DNA from 3 places in the Micromonospora noduli genome. Region 1 is predicted to be linked to each of the others. Evidence: riboswitches for the same ligand, from Rfam matches in the RefSeq annotation. Region 1 holds a riboswitch; each other region holds the start of a gene.
The links. Region 1 has a riboswitch for S-adenosylmethionine ahead of thrC (threonine synthase). Riboswitches for the same ligand answer to the same signal wherever they lie in the genome.
Positions count from the first base shown of each region.

Region 2: another riboswitch for S-adenosylmethionine. It lies ahead of MED15_RS25635 (ABC transporter substrate-binding protein); the one in region 1 lies ahead of thrC (threonine synthase).
Region 3: another riboswitch for S-adenosylmethionine. It lies ahead of MED15_RS23880 (aminotransferase class V-fold PLP-dependent enzyme); the one in region 1 lies ahead of thrC (threonine synthase).

Region 1 is NZ_PYAC01000002.1:280,244-286,613, forward strand. It holds gene MED15_RS06885 (DUF4232 domain-containing protein) at 1-310, opposite strand, end outside; gene MED15_RS06890 (DoxX family protein) at 580-1,035, shown strand; gene MED15_RS06895 (ArsR/SmtB family transcription factor) at 1,291-1,596, opposite strand; gene MED15_RS06900 (DMT family transporter) at 1,688-2,650, shown strand; SAM riboswitch class I at 2,719-2,854, shown strand; gene thrC (threonine synthase) at 2,865-4,151, shown strand; gene MED15_RS06910 (GNAT family N-acetyltransferase) at 4,416-5,435, shown strand; gene paaN (phenylacetic acid degradation protein PaaN) at 5,591-6,370, shown strand, end outside.
Region 2 is NZ_PYAC01000033.1:219,216-225,585, reverse strand. It holds gene MED15_RS25650 (Na+/H+ antiporter) at 1-560, shown strand, start outside; gene MED15_RS25645 (amino acid ABC transporter ATP-binding protein) at 589-1,332, opposite strand; gene MED15_RS25640 (amino acid ABC transporter permease) at 1,329-2,102, opposite strand; gene MED15_RS25635 (ABC transporter substrate-binding protein) at 2,142-3,047, opposite strand; SAM riboswitch class IV at 3,321-3,432, opposite strand; gene MED15_RS25630 (amino acid transporter) at 3,519-5,477, opposite strand; gene corA (magnesium/cobalt transporter CorA) at 5,633-6,370, shown strand, end outside.
Region 3 is NZ_PYAC01000024.1:7,520-13,889, reverse strand. It holds gene MED15_RS23885 (FUSC family protein) at 1-493, shown strand, start outside; gene MED15_RS23880 (aminotransferase class V-fold PLP-dependent enzyme) at 517-1,785, opposite strand; SAM riboswitch class IV at 1,832-1,952, opposite strand; gene MED15_RS23875 (PrsW family intramembrane metalloprotease) at 1,976-3,466, shown strand; gene MED15_RS33610 (hypothetical protein) at 3,508-3,675, opposite strand; gene MED15_RS23870 (GroES family chaperonin) at 3,769-4,107, opposite strand; gene MED15_RS23865 (AI-2E family transporter) at 4,213-5,577, shown strand; gene MED15_RS23860 (ATP-dependent DNA helicase) at 5,686-6,370, opposite strand, start outside.

The sequences.
Region 1 (6,370 bases):
CGAACACGTGCAGCACCGGGTACCCGTTGAGCTGGTAGGGGTGCTCGCCGCAGTTGACCAGCTCCAGGCCGAGGGCGCGCAGACCCATCGCGGCGTCCCCGCCGGTCGACCGGATCCGAACGCCGCTCGTCGGGCACTCGTCCGGCGTCTCGGTGCTGGCGGTCGGGCCTGCTTGCGCCCTCGAACCGGGGGGTGGCTGGCTCGGATCTCCGGACTGGCCGCGATGGTCGAGAGTGCAGCCGCCGAGCACGGAAGTCATCGCGACCGTCGCGGTGATGCGTCGCAGTGCTGCGGTGTCGCGGGAGATCATCCGTTGATCCTCGCCCACTTGCGCAGCACGTCGACGCCCGGCCCCGGCCTCGCCGGCTCTTCCTGCGCTGCCACGCGAGCTGGTGGGGGGACGTCTCCTGGTGCGCCTTTCGAGCTGAATCGTTTGCGACATCACCGGGGGAGGGCGCGGGCGTCCTCGTTCACACCGTTTTCACGAGGGATTATCCCACCAGCAAGGAACTTATGACTTTCGATGCATGCATGCCTCAGGATCGACGAGACCAATTCATACTCCTCGATGGAGGTGCCATGAACGTCTCTCGGCTCGGCGGGCCGACCCTGTCCCTGTTCCGCATCGTGATCGGCCTGCTGTTCACGTTGCACGGCCTGTCCTCGGTATTCGGGTTGTTCGGCGGCAACCCGATGACCGGCAAGGCGGTACCCCTCGGCACCTGGCCGGGCTGGTGGGCCGCCCTGATCCAACTGGTCTGCGGCGTACTGGTGCTGGTCGGGCTCTTCGCCCGACCCGCCGCGCTGCTCGCCTCCGGCTCGATGGCGTACGCCTACTTCGTGGTGCACCAGCCGAATGCTCTGCTGCCGCTGCACAACGGAGGCGAGCGGGCGGCGCTCTTCTGCTGGGCGTTCCTGCTGGTCGCGGCTCTCGGCCCGGGTGCCTGGGCACTCGACACGCTGCGCGCCCGGCGTCGCACCGACACTCCATCGGCATCGGCTTCGGCGGCCGAGCCCGACGCGGTGTCCGTCTGACCACACCCGAACCACGCGCCGTCGAAGCCTCGACGAGGCGGCTTCGGCGGCGCGTCCGGTCAGGGCCGGCCGATGCGCCCGGGCCCACTCCCGGTCGCCACTCCCGGTCGCGGCGTTACCTCTTCGCTGATGTCGTAGACGATTCAGCTCCAAAGCGAGCGTCGGTGGCAGGTCCCAGCCGAGGATGACGTGCCGCCGGCAGACCGGCTGGTGCCGCCACGCGGACTGCGGCCGTGGAGCGGGGGTGAGGCGGGGTCAGGCCGGCGGGCGCTGGGTGAGGACCGCGTCCAGCAGGCCGGGGTAGAGCTTGTCCAGCTCGTCCCGGCGGAGCCGGACCAGTCGGCTGGTGCCGGCGGCCCGGGTCCGGGTCAGCCCCGCCTCGCGCAGCACCTTGAGGTGGTGGCTACGGGTCGCCTTGGAGACGCCGAAGTCGAAACTGCCGCAGGCGGACTCGCCGCCCTCGGCGAGCGCCCGGACGATCTGTAGCCGCACGTCGTCGGCGAGTGCGGCCAGCACGCTGGTGACCGGTACGGCGGTCAGGTCGGGCTCGTGCGGCTCCATGTGACCAGTGTAACCCTTGTTCGACAACTATCGAACGACGCCCTATGGTCGGTGTCGTTGGTTCGACGATACTCGAACATTGGAGTTGCCGATGCGATCCCGCGCCACCGCGTACCCACTGGTCGCCGTGCTCGGCTGGGGCGTGATGTTCCCGATCCTGGCCAGCGCGCTCGACCGGGTCGACCCGCTCAACCTGACCACCGCGCGCTACCTGCTGGCCGCCGTCGTCCTGGTCGCCATCCTGCTGCTCCGCGAGGGTGCCGGAGCGCTCCGGCACGGTGGCCGGGCACTGGAGGTGGTGGTGCTCGGAGTGGTCGGCTTCGCCGGCTTCAACCTGCTCACCAACCTGGCGCTCGAACACGCCGCCCCGCAGCAGATCTCCCTCTTCGTGGCCACCACTCCGGTGATCACCCAGCTGGTCCGCTGGGCCCGCGACGGCGTACGCACGAAGCCGCTGCTGCTGGCCCTCTCCCTGGTGGCGCTCCTCGGCGTCGGTCTGGTGATCACGCGGGGCAGCCTGGCCGGGCTCGGCCAGTTCGGCCTCGGCGGGCTCATGATGATCGGCGCGGTGCTGGGCTGGGGCATCTACACCCACGGCGCCAGCCGGTTCGGCGAGTGGTCGCCGCTGCGCTTCACCACCCTGACCGCGCTCGCCGGCACGGCCGCGATGCTCGTCCTGAGCATCGGCGCCGACGCCGTCGGCTGGCAGCACGCGCCGGCCGCCGCCGACCTCGTGGCGGTCGCCCCGCAACTGGCGTACGCCGTGCTGGTGGGTGCCGTGATCGCGGTTCTGGCCTGGAACACCGGCGTGCAGCGACTCGGTGCCGCCAACGCCGCGCTGTTCATGAACCTGGTCCCGGTGACCACCTTCGCGGTGCAGATCGCCCGCGGCTACCGCCCGGAGCCCGTCGAACTGGTCGGGGCCGCCATCACGATCGCCGCCCTGATCGCCGCGAACCTCGCCGCCCGGCCCCGGTCCGCCGCACCGCCCCGGCCGAGCGCGGTGACGGATCCGATCGCGGTGACCGACCCGGTGGCGGTGAGCGCCCGCTGACCCAGTAGCTGGGATCTGCGGTAGCAACGACCGACAGCGTTGTCCTAGACTCGACGGCACAACTGAATACCTCATCCAGAGGGGCTGAGGGATACGGCCCGACGACGCCCCGGCAACCACCCTGCGCGCTCACCGCTGAGCGATCCGCGGGGCAGGTGCCAATTCCGTCCCCGCCGCACCGTGCGATGCGGGGAAAGATGAGAGGACTCTCGACATGACGTCGACGCTCGTCGCCTCCGGCATCGACACCTCTGCCAGCCCCGCCCGCGCCCTGGTCTGCCGTGCCTGTTCGGCCCGCTACCCGCTCGCCGCCCAGCACGCCTGTTACGAGTGTTTCGGCCCGCTGGAAGTCGACTACGACGCCGCCGCGCTGGCCACCGTCACCCGCGAGCAGATCGAGGCCGGCCCGAACAACATCTGGCGGTACGCCGCCCTGCTCCCCGCCGGTCAGGACCCGGCCAGCCGGGTCACCCTCGACCCGGGGCTGACCCCACTGGTGGCGGCCCCGCACCTCGCCGCCGAGCTGGGCATCACCGCGCCGCTCTGGGTCAAGGACGACAGCGCCAACCCCACCCACTCGTTCAAGGACCGGGTCGTCTCGGTAGCGCTCACCGCCGCCAAGGCGCTCGGCTTCAGCCGGTTCGCCTGCGCGTCGACCGGCAACCTGGCCAACTCGGTGGCCGCCCACGCCGCCCGCGCCGGGGTGCCCTCGGTGGTCTTCATCCCCAGCGACCTGGAGCAGGGCAAGGTCATCACCACCGCCGTCTACGGCGGCGAACTGGTCGCCATCGACGGCTCGTACGACGATGTCAACCGGCTCTGCGGCGAGCTGGTGGAGACCGACGAATTCGAGGACACCGCGTTCGTCAACGTGAACGTCCGGCCGTACTACGCGGAGGGCTCCAAGACCCTCGGCTACGAGGTGGCCGAGCAGCTCGGCTGGCGGATTCCGGCGCAGGTGGTCATCCCGATGGCCAGCGGCGAGCTGCTCACCAAGATTGACAAAGCGTTCTCCGAGCTGGTGGAGATCGGCCTGGTCGAGGCGCCCGCCGACGGCTGGAAGGTCTTCGGCGCGCAGTCCGCCGGCTGCAACCCGATCGCCGTCGCCCTGCACGCCGAGACCGACACGATCGTTCCGGTCAAGCCCACCGGCATCGCCAAGTCGCTCAACATCGGCGACCCGGCGGCCGGCCTCTACGCCCTGGAGGCGGTCCGCCGCACCGGCGGCTGGATGGAGTACGCCGACGACGACGAGATCCGCGCTGGCATTCGCGATCTGGCCCGTACCACCGGGGTCTTCGCCGAAACCGCGGGTGGGGTCACCGTGGCCGTGCTGCGCAAGCTGGTCGAGTCCGGTCGGCTCGACCCGACGGCCGAGACCGTCGTTTTCAACACCGGCGAGGGTCTGAAGACCATCGACGCGGTGGCCGGCCAGGTCGGGCCGACCCACCACATCAAGCCCTCGCTGCGCGCCGCCCGCGACGCCGGCCTCCTCGGCTGACGGGCTCGCTCGGACCGGGGCCGAGTCGATCAGTCGGTAACTGGGTTTTCGCTGTGAGTGTGGAAAACCCGCCGCTACGGACTTGACGACAGGAACCGGACGGCGCAAGATGCTCCGTGCGGGAGGGCATTTCGCCGAAGACTTTTGAAGTTCTTGCGACCCAACGCCGGAGGCGTTGTGCGAGTGTCCCTCCCGACCACGTTCGATCGGGCCAGCGAGTAATTCGCTGGCCCGATCGCTTTTGTACGGTGCAGGCTCACCGGCATGAGCATCACCATCGCGTCGTTCGACGGCGCCGACCGGACTTCCGTCGACGAGGCGTACCGGATCGGGGTGGCGGTCAACGACGCCGATCTGCCGGACCTACCGCCCTTCTGCCGGCGCCGCTTCGACGCGCTGTTCCACACGCCGTTGCCCGGCACCCGGACGCTCTGGGCACTGGCCCGACTGGACGGTGTCCCGGCCGGCTTCCTGCAACTGGACCTGCCGCAGCTCGACAACACCGACAACGCCACCGTCGAGCTGAAGGTGCGTCCGGAGCTGCGGCGCCGGGGCGTCGGTCGGGCACTGCACGAGTACGGCGTACGGCTGCTGCGCGAGCACGGCCGCAAGCGGGTCGTCGGGCTGACCGTCTCCGCGTTGCCCGACGGGCCGGCCCGGAACGTGGCGGGCGCTGCGTTCGCCGCGTCGACCGGAGCCCAGGCCGCGTTGGTCGAGGTGCGTCGCCGGCTGGAGATCGCCGAGATCGACCGGGTCGCGCTCCGCGCGGCACTCGTCGAGGCCCAGCCCCGTTCCGAGGGGTACCGATCGGTGTGCTGGCAGGGCGCCACCCCGGAGGAGTATCTGACGGACATCGCCTACCTTGACGGCCGGCTGATGATGGACGCGCCCCTTGGTGACATGCAGTGGGAGCCGGAGCAGGTGGACGCCGAGCGCATCCGCGGCACCGATCGGGCCCTGGAGGCCAAGGGCCGCCGGCGGTACCACCTCGGGATGCGACACGAGGCGTCCGGCCGGCTGGTCGCCTGGACGCTGCTGGAGGTTGGCGCCTCCGCCGACTGGCACGCGTTCCAGCAGATCACCATCGTCGACCCCGCACACCGTGGACACCGGCTCGGCCTCATCGCCAAGGCGGAGAACCTGCACCACCTGCTCACCCACGAGCCGGCGGTGCGGAGCATCGACACCATCAACGCCGCCAGCAACAGCTACATGGTGGCGATCAACGAACAGCTCGGCTTCCGCCCGGTGGACTCCTGGACCGACTGGCAGCTCACCCTCTGAGCCCTGGCCGGAGGCCTGCGGTTACCCGCTGCCGCCGCGAGCAACCCCGTGCCGTCGGCCATTGGCGCTTCTGCTCGGGAACTCGACTGCGGCATGAGCCGCTGTCGGGCATTCGCGCTACTGCTCGCGGACCGGACTCAGGCATGATGGCGGGCATGACGGAGACCCCGCATCCCCTGTACGACAGGCACGCCGACACCCTCAACCGTGCGCTGACCGCGATCACGGAGCGGGGCTACTGGTCCGCCTATCCCGAATCCCCCAGCCCCCGGGTGTACGGCGAGACCGCCGCCGCCGACGGTAAGGCCGCCTTCGAGGCGTACCTCGGCGGTGACTTCCCGCTCGACCAGCCCGGCTCCGGCGTTCGGGTCGCCACCGAGACGAGCCCTTTCGGCGTGGAGTTGGCGGTGCGTTACCCGCACGCCGGCCCCGGTGAGCTGGTGAGCGCCGCCTCCGCCGCGCTGCCGGCATGGCGCGACGCCGGCCCGCAGGCCCGGGTGGGCGTCTGCCTGGAGATCCTCGACCGGCTGCACAAGCACATCTTCGAGCTGGCCAACGCGGTGCAGTTCACCAGCGGGCAGGCGTTCGTGATGGCCTTCCAGGCCGGTGGCGCGCACGCGCTGGACCGGGCGCTGGAAGCGCTGGCGTACGCGTACGCCGAGATGACCCGGCACCCGGGTACGGCGGGCTGGGAGAAGGCCGCCGGCAAGGGTGACCCGCTGCGGATGACCAAGACGTTCCACGTGGTGCCGCGTGGGGTGGCGCTGGTGATCGGCTGCAACACCTTCCCGACCTGGAACTCGTACCCCGGGCTGTTCGCCTCGCTGGTCACCGGCAACCCGGTGATCGTCAAGCCGCACCCGCGCGCGGTGCTGCCGCTGGCCATCACAGTGAAGTACGCCCGGGAGGTGCTCGCCGAGGCCGGGTTCGACCCG
Region 2 (6,370 bases), on a different contig from region 1:
CCTGGCGGGTGGGGACCGTCGCGGGCTGGTCCGGTTTCCGGGGCGCGGTCTCGCTGGCCGCCGCCCTGGCCGTCCCGACGGTGATGGTCGACGGTCAACCGGTGGTCGAACGGGATCTGATCATCTTCGTCACCGCGCTGGTGATCGTGCTGATCATGCTGCTTCAGGGCACCACCCTGCCGTTGGTCGTGCGCTGGGCCGGGCTGAGCGGCGACCCGGAACGCGTCGACGAGGCCCGCAACGCCCGGCGGCGGGCCACCGAGGTGGGCCTGGCCGCTCTTCCCCAGGTCGCCGCGGAGATCGGTGCCCAGAATGAATCGGTGCGTCGGCTGGAAGCCGAGTACCGGCGGCATCTGGAGGACCTCGACGAGAGCGGTGGGAACACCGCCGAGGAGCGCCGCCTGGAACGCCGACTGCGCCTCGGCGTTCTCGCCCACAAGAGGCGGGAGGTCACCCGGCTGCGCGACAACCGGGAGATCGACGATCTGGTGCTCCAGGAACTTCAGTCCGCGCTGGACAACGAGGAGATCCGGCTGCTGGGGCGCGGGCCCAACGAGTGACCGTCGGCAACCCGTCGGGCCGCGCGGCTCAGAGCACCTGGTCGAGGAAACGGCGAAGCCGCGGATGCTCGGCCCGCTCGAAGATCGCCTCGGGTGGGCCGGCCTCCAGCACCACGCCCCGGTCCATGAAGGCGACGGTGTCGGCGACCTGCCGGGCGAAGCCCATCTCGTGGGTCACCACCACCATGGTCATGCCGGCGGCGGACAGGTCGGCCATCACCCCGAGGACGCCCTTGACCAACTCCGGGTCGAGCGCCGAGGTGGCCTCGTCGAAGAGCATCACCTCGGGCCGCAGCGCCAGCGCGCGGGCGATCGCCACCCGCTGCTGTTGACCACCGGAGAGCTGCGCCGGCCGGGAGTTCGCCTTGCCGGCCAGCCCCACCAGCTCCAACTGGGCCCGGGCGACGGTCTCCGCCTCGTCCGCACCGAGCTTGCGCAGCCGCCGCAGCGCCAGCGTGACGTTGCGCAGCACGCTCATGTGCGGAAAGAGGTTGAACTGCTGGAACACCATGCCCACCCGCTGCCGCAGCGCGTCCGGGTCGTCGCCCAGCACGCTGCGCCCGTCCAGCAGCACGTCGCCCCGGTCCGGTTCGATCAGCCGGTTGATGGTGCGCAGCAGCGTGGACTTGCCCGACCCGGACGGCCCGATGACGCAGGCCGTCGCGCCTCGCGGCACCGAGAGGTCGACGCCGCGCAGCACCCGGTTCGGTCCGAAGGCGAGGTGCACGTCGCGTACGTCGAGGCTGACCGAGGTCGTCGTGGCGGTGGTCATCGCCGATCTCCTTCCGTCGCGGCGTACGACGCGATGTCGTCGTCCTCTTCGGTCGACGCGGTGGCCGGCCGGCCGTTGCGCAGCCGCCGGTCGATCCAGTTCACGACGTGCGTCAGCGGGACCGTCAACGCCAGGTAGCAGAGCCCCGCCAGCAGCAGCGCCGACTCGTTGCCGGTGGTGGCCGCGTAGTCCTGCCCGATCCGGAACAGCTCCCGCTGGCTGGCCACCAGGCCGAGGAAGTAGACCAGGCTGGAGTCCTTGATCAGTGCGATGAGCTGGTTCACCCAGGCCGGCAGCACCCGCCGGATGCCCTGCGGAATGATCACCAGCCGCATCGCGTCGGCCCAGGAGAAGCCGAGCGCCCGGGCGCCCTCCAACTGGGCGGCCTCCACCGACTGGATGCCCGAGCGGAAGATCTCTCCGATGTACGCGGCGGCGATGAGCGACAGCGCCAGGATGCCCAACGGGTAGGGATCCGGCCCCCAGACCTGCATGCCCAGCGGGGCCAGCCCGACGCCGATCAGCAGGATCGTCGCCGCGGCCGGCAGCCCCCGGAACACGTCGGTGTAGATCCGCGCCGGCCAGCGCAGCCAGCGGCTGCGGGAAATCCCGGCGACGGCCAGCAGCAGGCCCAGCACCGAGCCGAGCAGGGCGGCGGAGACCGCCAGGATGAGCGTGTTGGGCAACCCGACGGTCAGCATCTCGGGCAGCGCCTCGCGCATCGCGTCCCAGTCGAAGAAGGTCTCCCACAGGGTGCTCAACGGATCCATCGGTGGCTCCTCCTCCCGCCCCGCTCGCTCGTCACCGGCTCAGGACGCGATCGACGCGGACGCCGACGGCACGGCCGTAGCGGACGCCGACGGCGCGGTCGACGCGGACGGGGCCTTCACAGTGCCGCTGCCCGGCGTGAAGTCCGCCGGGATCGGCCGGCCCGGGTAGTACTGCGCCTGCAACCGGCTCCAGGTGCCATCGGCGATGACCTCGTCGAGGCCCTTGTTCAGCGCCTCGCGCAGCTTGTCGTTCCCCTTGGCCACGGCGTACGCGGTAGGTGCCGGGCTGAGCTGCTTGGCCGCCACGGTGATCTTGCCGTTGCTGTCGGTGGCCGACTTCTCGCCGATCTCCGCCGGGGCGATCCAGGCGTCGGCGGTTCCCGCCTTGAGCTGGTTGATCGCGCCGTTGTAGTCGGGCACCCGCACCGGGTTGAGCTGCTTGCCGGTGGCGTAGTCGTCCTGGACGGTGCCCTGCACCACCACGACCCGCTTGCCGGCGAGCTGGTCGAAGCCGGTGATCGGCGAGCCGGCCGGGACGTCCAGGCCGAAGTAGCCGAAGTCGTACCCGTTGCCGAAGTCGACGGTCTTCCTGCGGGCCTCGGTGATGGTGATCGAGGAACTGCCCACGTCGAACTTGCGGTTGTTGACCTGGCTGAGCAGCGCGGAGAAGTCGGTGCCGACGAACTCGACAGTGAGACCGAGCTTGCCGGCCACGGCGGTCAGCAGGTCGTTGTCGAAGCCGGTGAACTTGCCGTCCTTGAGGTACACGTTCGGCGGGGCGTCGGTCAGCGTTCCGGCGCGCAGTACGCCCGACTGGGCCAGGCCGTACGGGTTGGCGGTGGCGTCGGACGAGCTGTCGTCGCCGCAGGCGGTGAGGGCGGTGGCGGCCAGGATCGTGGCCGCGCCCAGGGCGGCGGCGCGGGTCAGGGCAGGAAGGAATCGCACGGGTGTCTCCGAAGGGTGGTGTCTCGGCGCGCACGGACGTGCGCCACCGACGGTGCGCCCGATGGGCGTACCGGTGGGAAAGGAGCTCGGGAAGGGGGTGCTAGAGCGCGGTGCCGCGACGACAGGCGGCGCTGCACATTCGCATCATGTCCACGTGCCGTCGCCGGATCAGTGCGGGCGAGGGTCGACCGGTGCGGGAGTCCGCGACGTCGGTCGGTGGGGTGGTGCTGAGGATGCGCATGGTTCTCCCGGGTCTGTGCTGACCTGGGTGCCAGGCCACGCTTGCACCGACGTCCTGCCGGTGCCTGGTCTTCACCCGGGGCACCCCACCGCGGAGGAGGGTTGCCGGCCAGCGAGCCGGGGCTTCGCGCTGGCGCTCATGACCTGCGCCGAGGCTAGCAGCAGGAACGGGTGGATCGTCCAGTCGTTATGACCACGCTCACTGTGCGCGACGGACCGTCGACTCGCAGGTCAGCCGGCGTGCACGTGCGGTCGACGGTGCGGGTCGGGCTCCTGGCGGCGCAGGATCTCCCGGGTCACCGAGGCGATGGCGCCCTGTCCGAACGCCAGGTAGCGCAGGAAGTTGCGGGTTGGGCCGCCCTCGGACCACTCGAAGTAGATGTGGGGGCGCCGACGGCTGCGGTCGCGGATCTCCAGCAACAGAGCGGCGAGCGCGGTGGGCACCGACGAGCTGGCCAGGCTGAGCACCGGGAAGCGGTCGTCGGCCACGCTGCCCCGGACCAGCAGCTCCGTCTCGAAGTCGGAGGGGTCGGTGACAGTGACCTCGACGAAGATGACGTCGCCGTCGTCGGGAAAGTCGTTGTCCGCCATGGTCTGGGCCAGCTTGGCGCGGTACTCCGCCTCGTCGCGCCGGTCGGGTTCGTGTGCGATGAGGCGGATCCGTCGTCCGGCGCGTTCGTCGATCATCCGGGCCGCGGCGTGGTCCAGTTCGACATGGTCGACGCGCAGCTCGTAGGCCCGGATCAGCCGGGACAGCACCGACACCAGGATGATCCCGCCGATGAAACAGGCCGCGATCTTGACGCCGCTCGGGCGCTCCACCACGTTCGCCACTGTGGTGTAGACGAAGATCACCGCGACGACTCCGAACGCGATGGTGCGACCGCGCTGACGCTGCCGCTGCGCCGCGAGCGTCACCGCCGTCGCGGCCGAGGTGATCAACACCAGGACCCCGGTGGCGTACGCGCCACCCTGCGCGTCCACGCTGGCCTCGAAAACGATCGTGATCAGGAACGCCACGGCGGTGAAGACCAGCACCAGCGGCCGGACGGCTCGGGCCCAGGTCGGCGCCATGCCGTAGCGGGGCAGGTAGCGCGGCACGAGGTTGAGCAGACCAGCCATCGCCGATGCCCCGGCGAACCAGAGGATTCCGATGGTGGACAGGTCGTAGACGGTGCCGAACACCTCGCCGAGGTGGGCGTGTGCCAGGTAGGCCAGCGCGCGCCCGTTCGCCGGCCCGCCCGGCTGGAAGGCCTCCGGCGGAATGAGCACGGTGGTCGTCACGCTGCTGGTGATCAGGAAGACGCTCATGATCACCGCTGCGGTGGTGAGCAGCCGGCGGGCGCCACGGATCCGGCCCAGCGGTCGTGCCTCCGAGTCCTGCGGGTCACCCCGTACGCTCGGCATGACCGCCACCCCGGTCTCGAAGCCGGACAGGCCCAACGCCAGCTTCGGAAAGACCAACAGCGACAGCCCGACCACCAGCCACGGATCGCCGTGCCCGGTGGTCAGCATGGTGGTCCAGTCGCCGACCGCGCTCGGGTGCGTCGCCACCCGCCACAGCGCGTCGGCCACCACCACCGCGTTCAGCGTCAGGTAGACCGCGACGAGGACGACGGCGATCCCGATGGCCTCGGTGAATCCCTTGAGGAACACCGCGCCCAGCAGCGACACCAGCAGCAGCGTGACCAGCACCTCGTGACCCTTGAGCCCGCTCGGCCAGAACGGGTTCTCGTCGATGTGCGCCGTCGCGTCGGCGGCCGAGAGGGTGATGGTGATGATGAAGTCGGTGGCCGCGAAACCGAGCAGCACCAGCACCAGCAACTTGCCCGGCCAGTAGCTCAGCAGGCGTACCAGCATCGCGATGGAGCCCTCACCGTGCGGGCTCTCCACCGCCACCCGCCGGTAGACCGGCAGCGCCCCCAGCAGGGTCACCAGCACCAGCACCAGGGTCGCCACCGGTGAGAGCGCCCCGGCGGCCAGCGCCGCGATGCCCGGCTGGTAACCCAACGTGGAGAAGTAGTCGACCCCGGTCAGGCACATCACCTTCCACCACGGGTGGTGCCGGTGCTCCGGCGGGCGCCCGTGCGGCCCCGGGTGCTGCACGGCCTGGTCCGAGCCGGCGTCGAGCAGCCACCCCCGCAACCGGCCGCCGCGTCTGTCGACAGTCACCGGCGCGTCCCCCGTCATCCCGCCCACGGTCACCGTGAGTATCCGCCCGACGGGCCGCCCCCGTCCGCCGGTGCGCGGAACCCAGCCGACGCCACGGCGGGTTTCAGGGCCCAGGACAGGGGGGAAGCAGCGCCCCGGGCTGGATGGGACGGCACCGGGGGAGGGGACAGGGCATGGTCGGCGGCCGTCGCTTCCGCCCGGGTGGTGGCTTCGGCCGCCAACTCGACGAGTACGAGACGAGGGTCGGTGTGGCGCCGTCTGCGGAGTCGCCCGCCGCGTCCCACGGCGGCCTGGTGGACAGCGCGGTCTACATCCGGGGGCACCGGTTCGCCTCGCCGTCCGGCCTCGCCGAGACGTACCGCTGCCTCCAGGAGCAGGACGGCGCGATGGCCTGGATCGGGTTGTACCGGCCCGACATCGAGCAGATCACCTCGCTGGCCCGGGAGTTTCGGCTGCACGACCTGGCGGTCGAGGACGCGATCAACGCCCACCAGCGGCCCAAGCTGGAGCGGTACGGGCACACCCTGTTCGTGGTGCTGCGCGCCGCCCGCTACAACGACCTCCGGGAGGAGGTCGAGTTCTCCGAGCTGCACCTGTTCATCGGGCCGGGCTTCGTGGTCACCGTCCGACACGGCGAGGCGCCCGACCTGGCCGCCGTGCGTCGGCGGCTGGAGACCGAGGCGCAGATGCTCGCCCGGGGGCCGGAGGCGGTCCTGTACGCGATCCTCGACCAGGTCGTCGACGGGTACGCGCCGGTGGTGGCCGGACTGGAGAACGACATCGACGAGATCGAGACCCAGGTGTTCGGTGGCGACCCGAACGCCAGCCGCCGCATCTACGGGCTCAGCCGCGAGGTCATCCAGTTCCAGCGGGCCGCCCGCCCGCTGCTCAGCGTGCTCGACGCGCTGGCC
Region 3 (6,370 bases), on a different contig from region 1:
GGAGACCGCCACCCTCTCCCCGGCCCGCTGGCACCGCCGCGACGAACTGACCCACTACGCCGAGGCGGCCGACCCCATCGACCGGGCGATGCGCAACAGCGGCACGCTGATCCGCCGGTCCGTCACTCTGGTCGAGGACGAGGAACCGGTGCCCGATCCGATGCCGGACGCGATCGGCCACCTCGCCGAGTCGGTCCGGCTGCTCAAGCACGAGTTCGCCGCCGGTGAGGAGCCGGAGAAGGCCCGGGAGCGGTCGCTGCGAGCGGTCAGCGAGGCCGGCCGGGCGTACGGCGCCGGGGTGGGCTTCTCCGGCAGCGTGGTGATCGCCCAGATCCGCACCACCGCGAGCGACCTGCTGGTCGCCTCCGGGATCGAGCAGGAGGAGGCGAACCGGTGGATCCGCACCGCCTTCGGGGAGCAGGAGCGCCCGGTCGGTGAGCCCGCGGAGCCCGGCGAGACACCGAAGCCACCCACCGCCCCGCCCGTCGGCTGAGCGGGGCGACCGCCGGACGGGCCTCAGCCCAGCTCGGCCAGCGCCGCGAGCAGCCGGTCCACCTGAGCGGCCGTGCTGCCCAGCCCGATGCTGACACGCAGCGCGGTGGGCGGCAGGTCCCGCCGGCCGGTACGCGCCGCCGCCTCGCCGAGCAGACGCCGGGCCAGCGGGTGGGCGCAGAACAAACCGTCCCGTACGCCGATGTGGTGCTCGGCGGCCAGCCGCGTGGCCACCTCGGTGGAGTCCCATCCGGCCACCACGAACGAGACGATGCCGACCCGGGGCGCGTCCGGGCCGAAGGTGCGCAGCTCGACGACGTGCGGCAGGGCGGCGAGGCCGGCCCGTAGCCGGTCCAGCAGGTCCTGCTCGTGGGCGGCCAGCAGGCCCCGGTCCGCCTCGTCGAGCGCCTTGCACACCGCCGCCAGCGCGACCGCCCCGAGCAGGTTCGGGGTGCCGCCCTCGTGCCGGGCCGGGCCGGTCGCCCAGGTCACGTCGTGGGTGGCTGGCCCGACGTGGCTGGTGGCGCCACCGCCGGCAAGGTAGGGCGGGGCGGCGTCCAGCCAGTCGGCCCGACCGATCAGCACTCCCGTGCCGAACGGCGCGTACAGCTTGTGGCCGGACACGGCCAGGTAGTCGACGTCGAGCGCGAGCAGGTCGACCGGGGCGTGCGGGGCGAGCTGCGCGGCGTCGAGCACGATCCGGGCACCGTGCCGGTGGGCCACCCGCGCCAGTTCGGCGACCGGCCACCGCTCACCGGTCACGTTGCTCGCACCGGTCACCGCGACCAGCACCGGCAGCGCCGGGCTGCTGCCCCGGCGCAGCTCGGTGAGGGCGGCGGCGAGATCGCGTACCGCCCCGTCGGGGTCGCTGGGCACCGGAAGGCGCACCGACCCGCGCGGCCAGGGCAGCAGGTTGGCATGGTGTTCGGAGGAGTTGGTGACCACCGTCGTGCCGGCTGGCACGGCCCGCGCCAGCAGGTTGAGCGCGTCAGTGGTGTTGCGGGTGAAGATCACATGATCGTCGGCGCGGGCGCCGAAGAAGTCGCCGATCGTCTGCCGGGCCTGCTCGTACGCGAGGGTGCAGCGCCGCGACAGCGCTCCCGCTCCGCGATGCACGCTGGCGTACCAGGGCAGCAGCTCGGCCACCGCGTCGGCGGCGGCCCGGGCGCACGGCGCACTGGCCGCGTAGTCCAGGTTGATCTCGCCGGGCACGCCGAGAACGTCGAGCGGCGCGGACGGCGCCGACGGCGCGGTGGGCAGGCTGGGCAGCGAGGGGACGAGAGTGACGGACACGCCGGAACCTCCGGGGTCAGGGACCCCGGGTGCGACATCGGGACGGGGTCCGCGCTTGCCCAGCACACCGATCGGGCTGGGCCCGGTCATCACCCGGGGCACCCCACCGCGAACTCGACGAGGGTTGCCGGCCAGCAAGCCGGGGCTGAACGCTGGCACTCGTGACCTGCCGGCAGCATAGCGGCTGCCGATGCGCCCGAACCAGCCGGCGGCGGATGGCTACGCTGACCGCATGGCCGACACCCCGCCCGGTTCACCACTGCCGCCGTCGCCCGCCGCCCCGCCTGCGCCCGCCGTCCCGCCCACGGGTGAGACGCCCCGGATGCCGCTGCGCCGCCTGGGCTGGCGGCGGTTCCTGGTGCTGGCCGGGGTGGTGCTGTTGATCGCGGCGTGCGCGGTCTTCATGGTCTTCACGCTCGGCCAGTCGCTCGGTGTGCAGGCCCTGCTGATCGGGGTGGTCGCCGCCATCCTGCCGGTGCCGGTGCTGGTCGCCTGCTTCCTCTGGCTGGACCGGTACGAACCGGAGCCGTTGAAGTATCTGATCTTCTGCTTCGCCTGGGGGGCGTTCGTCTCCACCGCCGCCTCGCTCACGGTCAACGACTTCGCGGCCAACCGCTTCGCCGACTGGGGCCTGCCGTCCGCGCTCACCGGGGTGCTGGTGGCGCCGTTCATCGAGGAGCTGACCAAGGCACTGGGCCCGATCCTGCTGCTGGTGTTCCGCCGCCGCGAGTGGTCCGGGATCACCGACGGCCTGGTCTACTGCGGGCTCTCCGCGGTCGGCTTCGCGATGGTGGAGAACATCCTCTACCTGGGCGGGTTGGGGTACGCGTCCGGCGCCGACCGGTACGGCCCGGCCACCGGCATCCAGCAGGTCATCGCGATCTTCATTCTGCGGATTCTGCTGTTCGGGTTCGCCCACCCCCTTTTCACCTCGATGACCGGTGTGGGCCTGGGTATCGCCTCCCGGACGGCCGACCGGCGCATCCGGGTGCTCGCCCCGATCGCCGGCCTGCTGCTGGCGATGATGCTGCACGGCACGTGGAACCTGCTGCCCACGCTGACCCAGGCCACCGGCGAGGCCGTGATCATGCTGTACGGCTTCCTGGGCCTCATGGTGCCGGTCTTCTTCGGCACCGTGGGGCTGGCCCTGTGGCTGCGCGCCTGGGAGGGGCGGCTCACCGAGCGGGTCCTGCCCGACTACGTCCGCGCCGGCTGGCTCAGCCCGCCCGAGGTGGCCGCCCTGAGCGGTCTCGGCCGCCGGCACGCCGCCCGCAGTTGGGCGCGGCGGGTGGCCGGCGACGCCGGGGTGCGGGCGATGCGGGGTTACCAGTCCGCCGCGACCCGGCTGGCCCTGCTGCGCGACGGGGCGCTGCGCGGCCTGGACCGCAAACCGGCCGACCAGGAGCGGACCGCCCGCGAGGAGCGGGAGCTGCTGGACGCGATCACCGCGTACCGGTCGTTCTTCGTGGGTCGGGACCCGCAGGCTCCGGCGGGGGTCTGGGACGGCAGCCGCTACCACCTGCGCTTCCCGGACGGCACGCAGCGCGCCGTGGACGCGCCGGACGAGCCGGTGGTGCCGATCCCGGTGGTGCTGACTCCCGCGCCGGCGCCGGTGGGGTACGCCCCGCCCGGTTGGCCCGGCCTGCGCCCGGCGTCGCCCTGGCCGCCGACGCACCCCTGACAGCTACGGCCTGGCGGCTGACGGCAGGCCAGCAGTGCGGCTCAGGCCAGCAGCGAGGTGAGGAAGTCACCGAGGCCCTGGAACATCGCGATCAGCGCGGCCCCGATCGCCCGGAACATCTGCGCGGCGCCGTCCGGCCGAAAGGCCATGAAGTAGATCAGGAACGCGACACTGCCCCAGGTCAACAGCTTCTTCACGAATACCGGCATCGTCCCTCCCCAGGGCCACGGTCGCCGGATGGCTTCCCGTCGTGCGCCTGGGCAAACGGTGCGCGACGGGCCCTGGTGGCCGGGGGAGGTGCGTCAGAGGTAGAGGCCGGTCGAGTCGTTCTCGATCCGCTCGGCGGCCACGGCGTGCACGTCCCGCTCCCGCAGCAGCACGTAACCGCGGCCGTGCAGCTCGACCTCGGAGCGCTCGTCCGGGTCGAAGAGCACCCGGTCGCCGGAGACGATGGCGCGGACGTTCGGCCCCACCCCGACCGCGGTGGCCCAGGCGAGGCGCTTCCCGACAGCAGCGGTCGCCGGAATGACGATGCCAGCGGTGGAGCGGCGTTCGCCCTCACTGCCCTCCATCCGCACCAGCACACGGTCGTGCAGCAGGCGGATCGGCAGGCCGGCGTCGAGATCGTTGTCGGCGGTCACGTCGCAGACGCTACCGTGTGGCCGACGGTGGTCGACCGGTGGTTACGCCGGAGGTGGTCGGGGCATTGTGTGGCGCAACCGCCCTACGGTGTCGGGAACGGACGTATGCTGTCCGACCTGTCGCCGTCGGCGGGCCGGGTTTTCTGCCAGGAGGTGCGCTTGAGCCGCTTCGAGCGGGTACGCGGGCGGCTTCGCCGCGCCTACCAGTCACGACAGGAGTCGGCGCGCGCCGACGAGGGCGCCTCCAGCGACGCGCTGAACGACGCGTCGGAGGCGGCCCGGGTGGCGTCGCCGGCCGTGCCGGGGCCGACCGCGCCGCAGAGCGCCACTGTCTACGGCGCGGAACCTCCGGTGGACCTGCACAGCTCCACCTCCAGCCGGGACGACGCCGACGTTCCGCACGGGCTGCGGATCGCCGCCGCGTGGTGTTGGCGACTGATCGTGATCGGCGTGGTGGCCTGGGCGCTGCTGCGGATCGTCGGCACGGTCAAGATCGTGATCATTCCGCTGGCCATCGCGCTGCTGCTCTCCGCGCTGCTCGCCCCGGCGGTGGGCTGGCTGCTGCGGGCCCGGTTCCCCCGGTCGCTGGCGACGGCGGTGGTGCTGGTCGGCGGCCTGGCCGCGGTGATCGGCACGCTGACGCTGGTGGTCAACGAGTTCATTCGTGGCGTACCGGAGCTGAGCGAGAAGTCCTCGGAGGGCGTCCGGCAGATCCAGAACTGGTTGAAGACTGGCCCGCTGCACCTCTCCGACGGGCAACTCGACCGCTACATCGACGAGGCGCAGGGCTGGATCAACAACAACACCTCGAGGTTCACCAGCGGCGCGTTGAGCACCGCCGCGACGCTTGCCGAGGTGCTGACCGGCACGCTGCTGGTGCTTTTCGCGACGTTCTTCTTCCTGCGTGACGGCAACCGGATCTGGCGTTTCCTGGTCCGGTTGCTGCCGGTGGCCGCCCGGTGGAAGGTCGACGACGCCGGCCGCGCCTCCTGGCAGACGCTTGTCGCCTACGTTCGCGCGACAGTGTTGGTCGCCTTCATCGACGCGGTCGGCATCGGCATCTTCCTGGTCATCTTCGACATCCCGTTCGCCTTCCCGCTGGCCGCGCTGGTCTTCCTGGGCGCGTTCATCCCGATCGTCGGTGCGGCGCTCTCCGGTGGCGTGGCGGTGCTGGTGGCCCTCGTCGACAGCGGCCCGGTCACCGCGCTGATCATTCTCGGTGTGGTGATCGGCGTCCAGCAGATCGAGGGGCACGTGCTCCAACCGCTGATCATGGGCCGGGCGGTGGCCCTGCACCCGCTCGCGGTGATCATCGGTATCGCCGCCGGTGTCGTACTCGCTGGGATCACCGGCGCGCTGGTCTCCGTGCCGCTCATCGCGGTGCTGAACACCGCGGTCCGCCGGCTTGCCGCCCGCAGGGTCCCGGACACACCGCCCGACGCCGTGGTCGTCGCCTCCCAGGCCCCCTAGACCCGCACGTCCCGCCAGATCACGCAGGATCCTCGAAAGAGTGGCCTCCCGCCAGCGGGAGACCACTCTTTTCCTGTTGTAGCCCGATCCTGGTCCTGCCCAAGCGGGTCAGGACTTGGCCAGGCGTTCCAGGGCGCCCCGGGCCACCTCGGGGCGGGTCGTGTACCAGAACGGGGGCAGCGAGCGGCGCAGGAACGGCCCGTAGCCTCGGGCCGTCTCCAGCCGGGAGTCGAGCACCGCCACCACGCCCCGGTCACCGGTCGCGCGGATCAGCCGGCCCACGCCCTGAGCGAGCCTCACCGCCGCGATCGGCACGCTGACCGCCGAGAAGCCGGAGCCACCGCCCGCGTCCACCGCCGCCGCGCGGGCCGCCGCCAGCGGTTCGTCCGGGCGGGGGAAGGGCAGCCGGTCGATGACGACGAGCTGGCAGGCGTCACCCGGCACATCCACCCCCTGCCAGAGCGACATCACCCCGAACAGGCAGCTGGCGCGCTCCTCGCGGAAGCGACGCACCAGCAGCGGCAGCGCCTCCTCGCCCTGGAGCAACACCGGCAGGTCGGTCCGCGCGCGCAACAGCTCCGCCGCCTGCTGCGCGGCCCGCCGGGAGGAAAAAAGCCCGAGAGTACGACCACCGAGCGCTTCGACCAGCCCGAGCAGCTCCTCCCCGGCAGCCTCGGGCAGCCCGGAGACGCTGGGGCGGGGCAGGTGCGCGGCGACGTACAGGATGCCCTGCCGGGCGTAGTCGAACGGCGAACCGACGTCGAGTGACCGCCACCCGGGGCCCTCGGTGGCC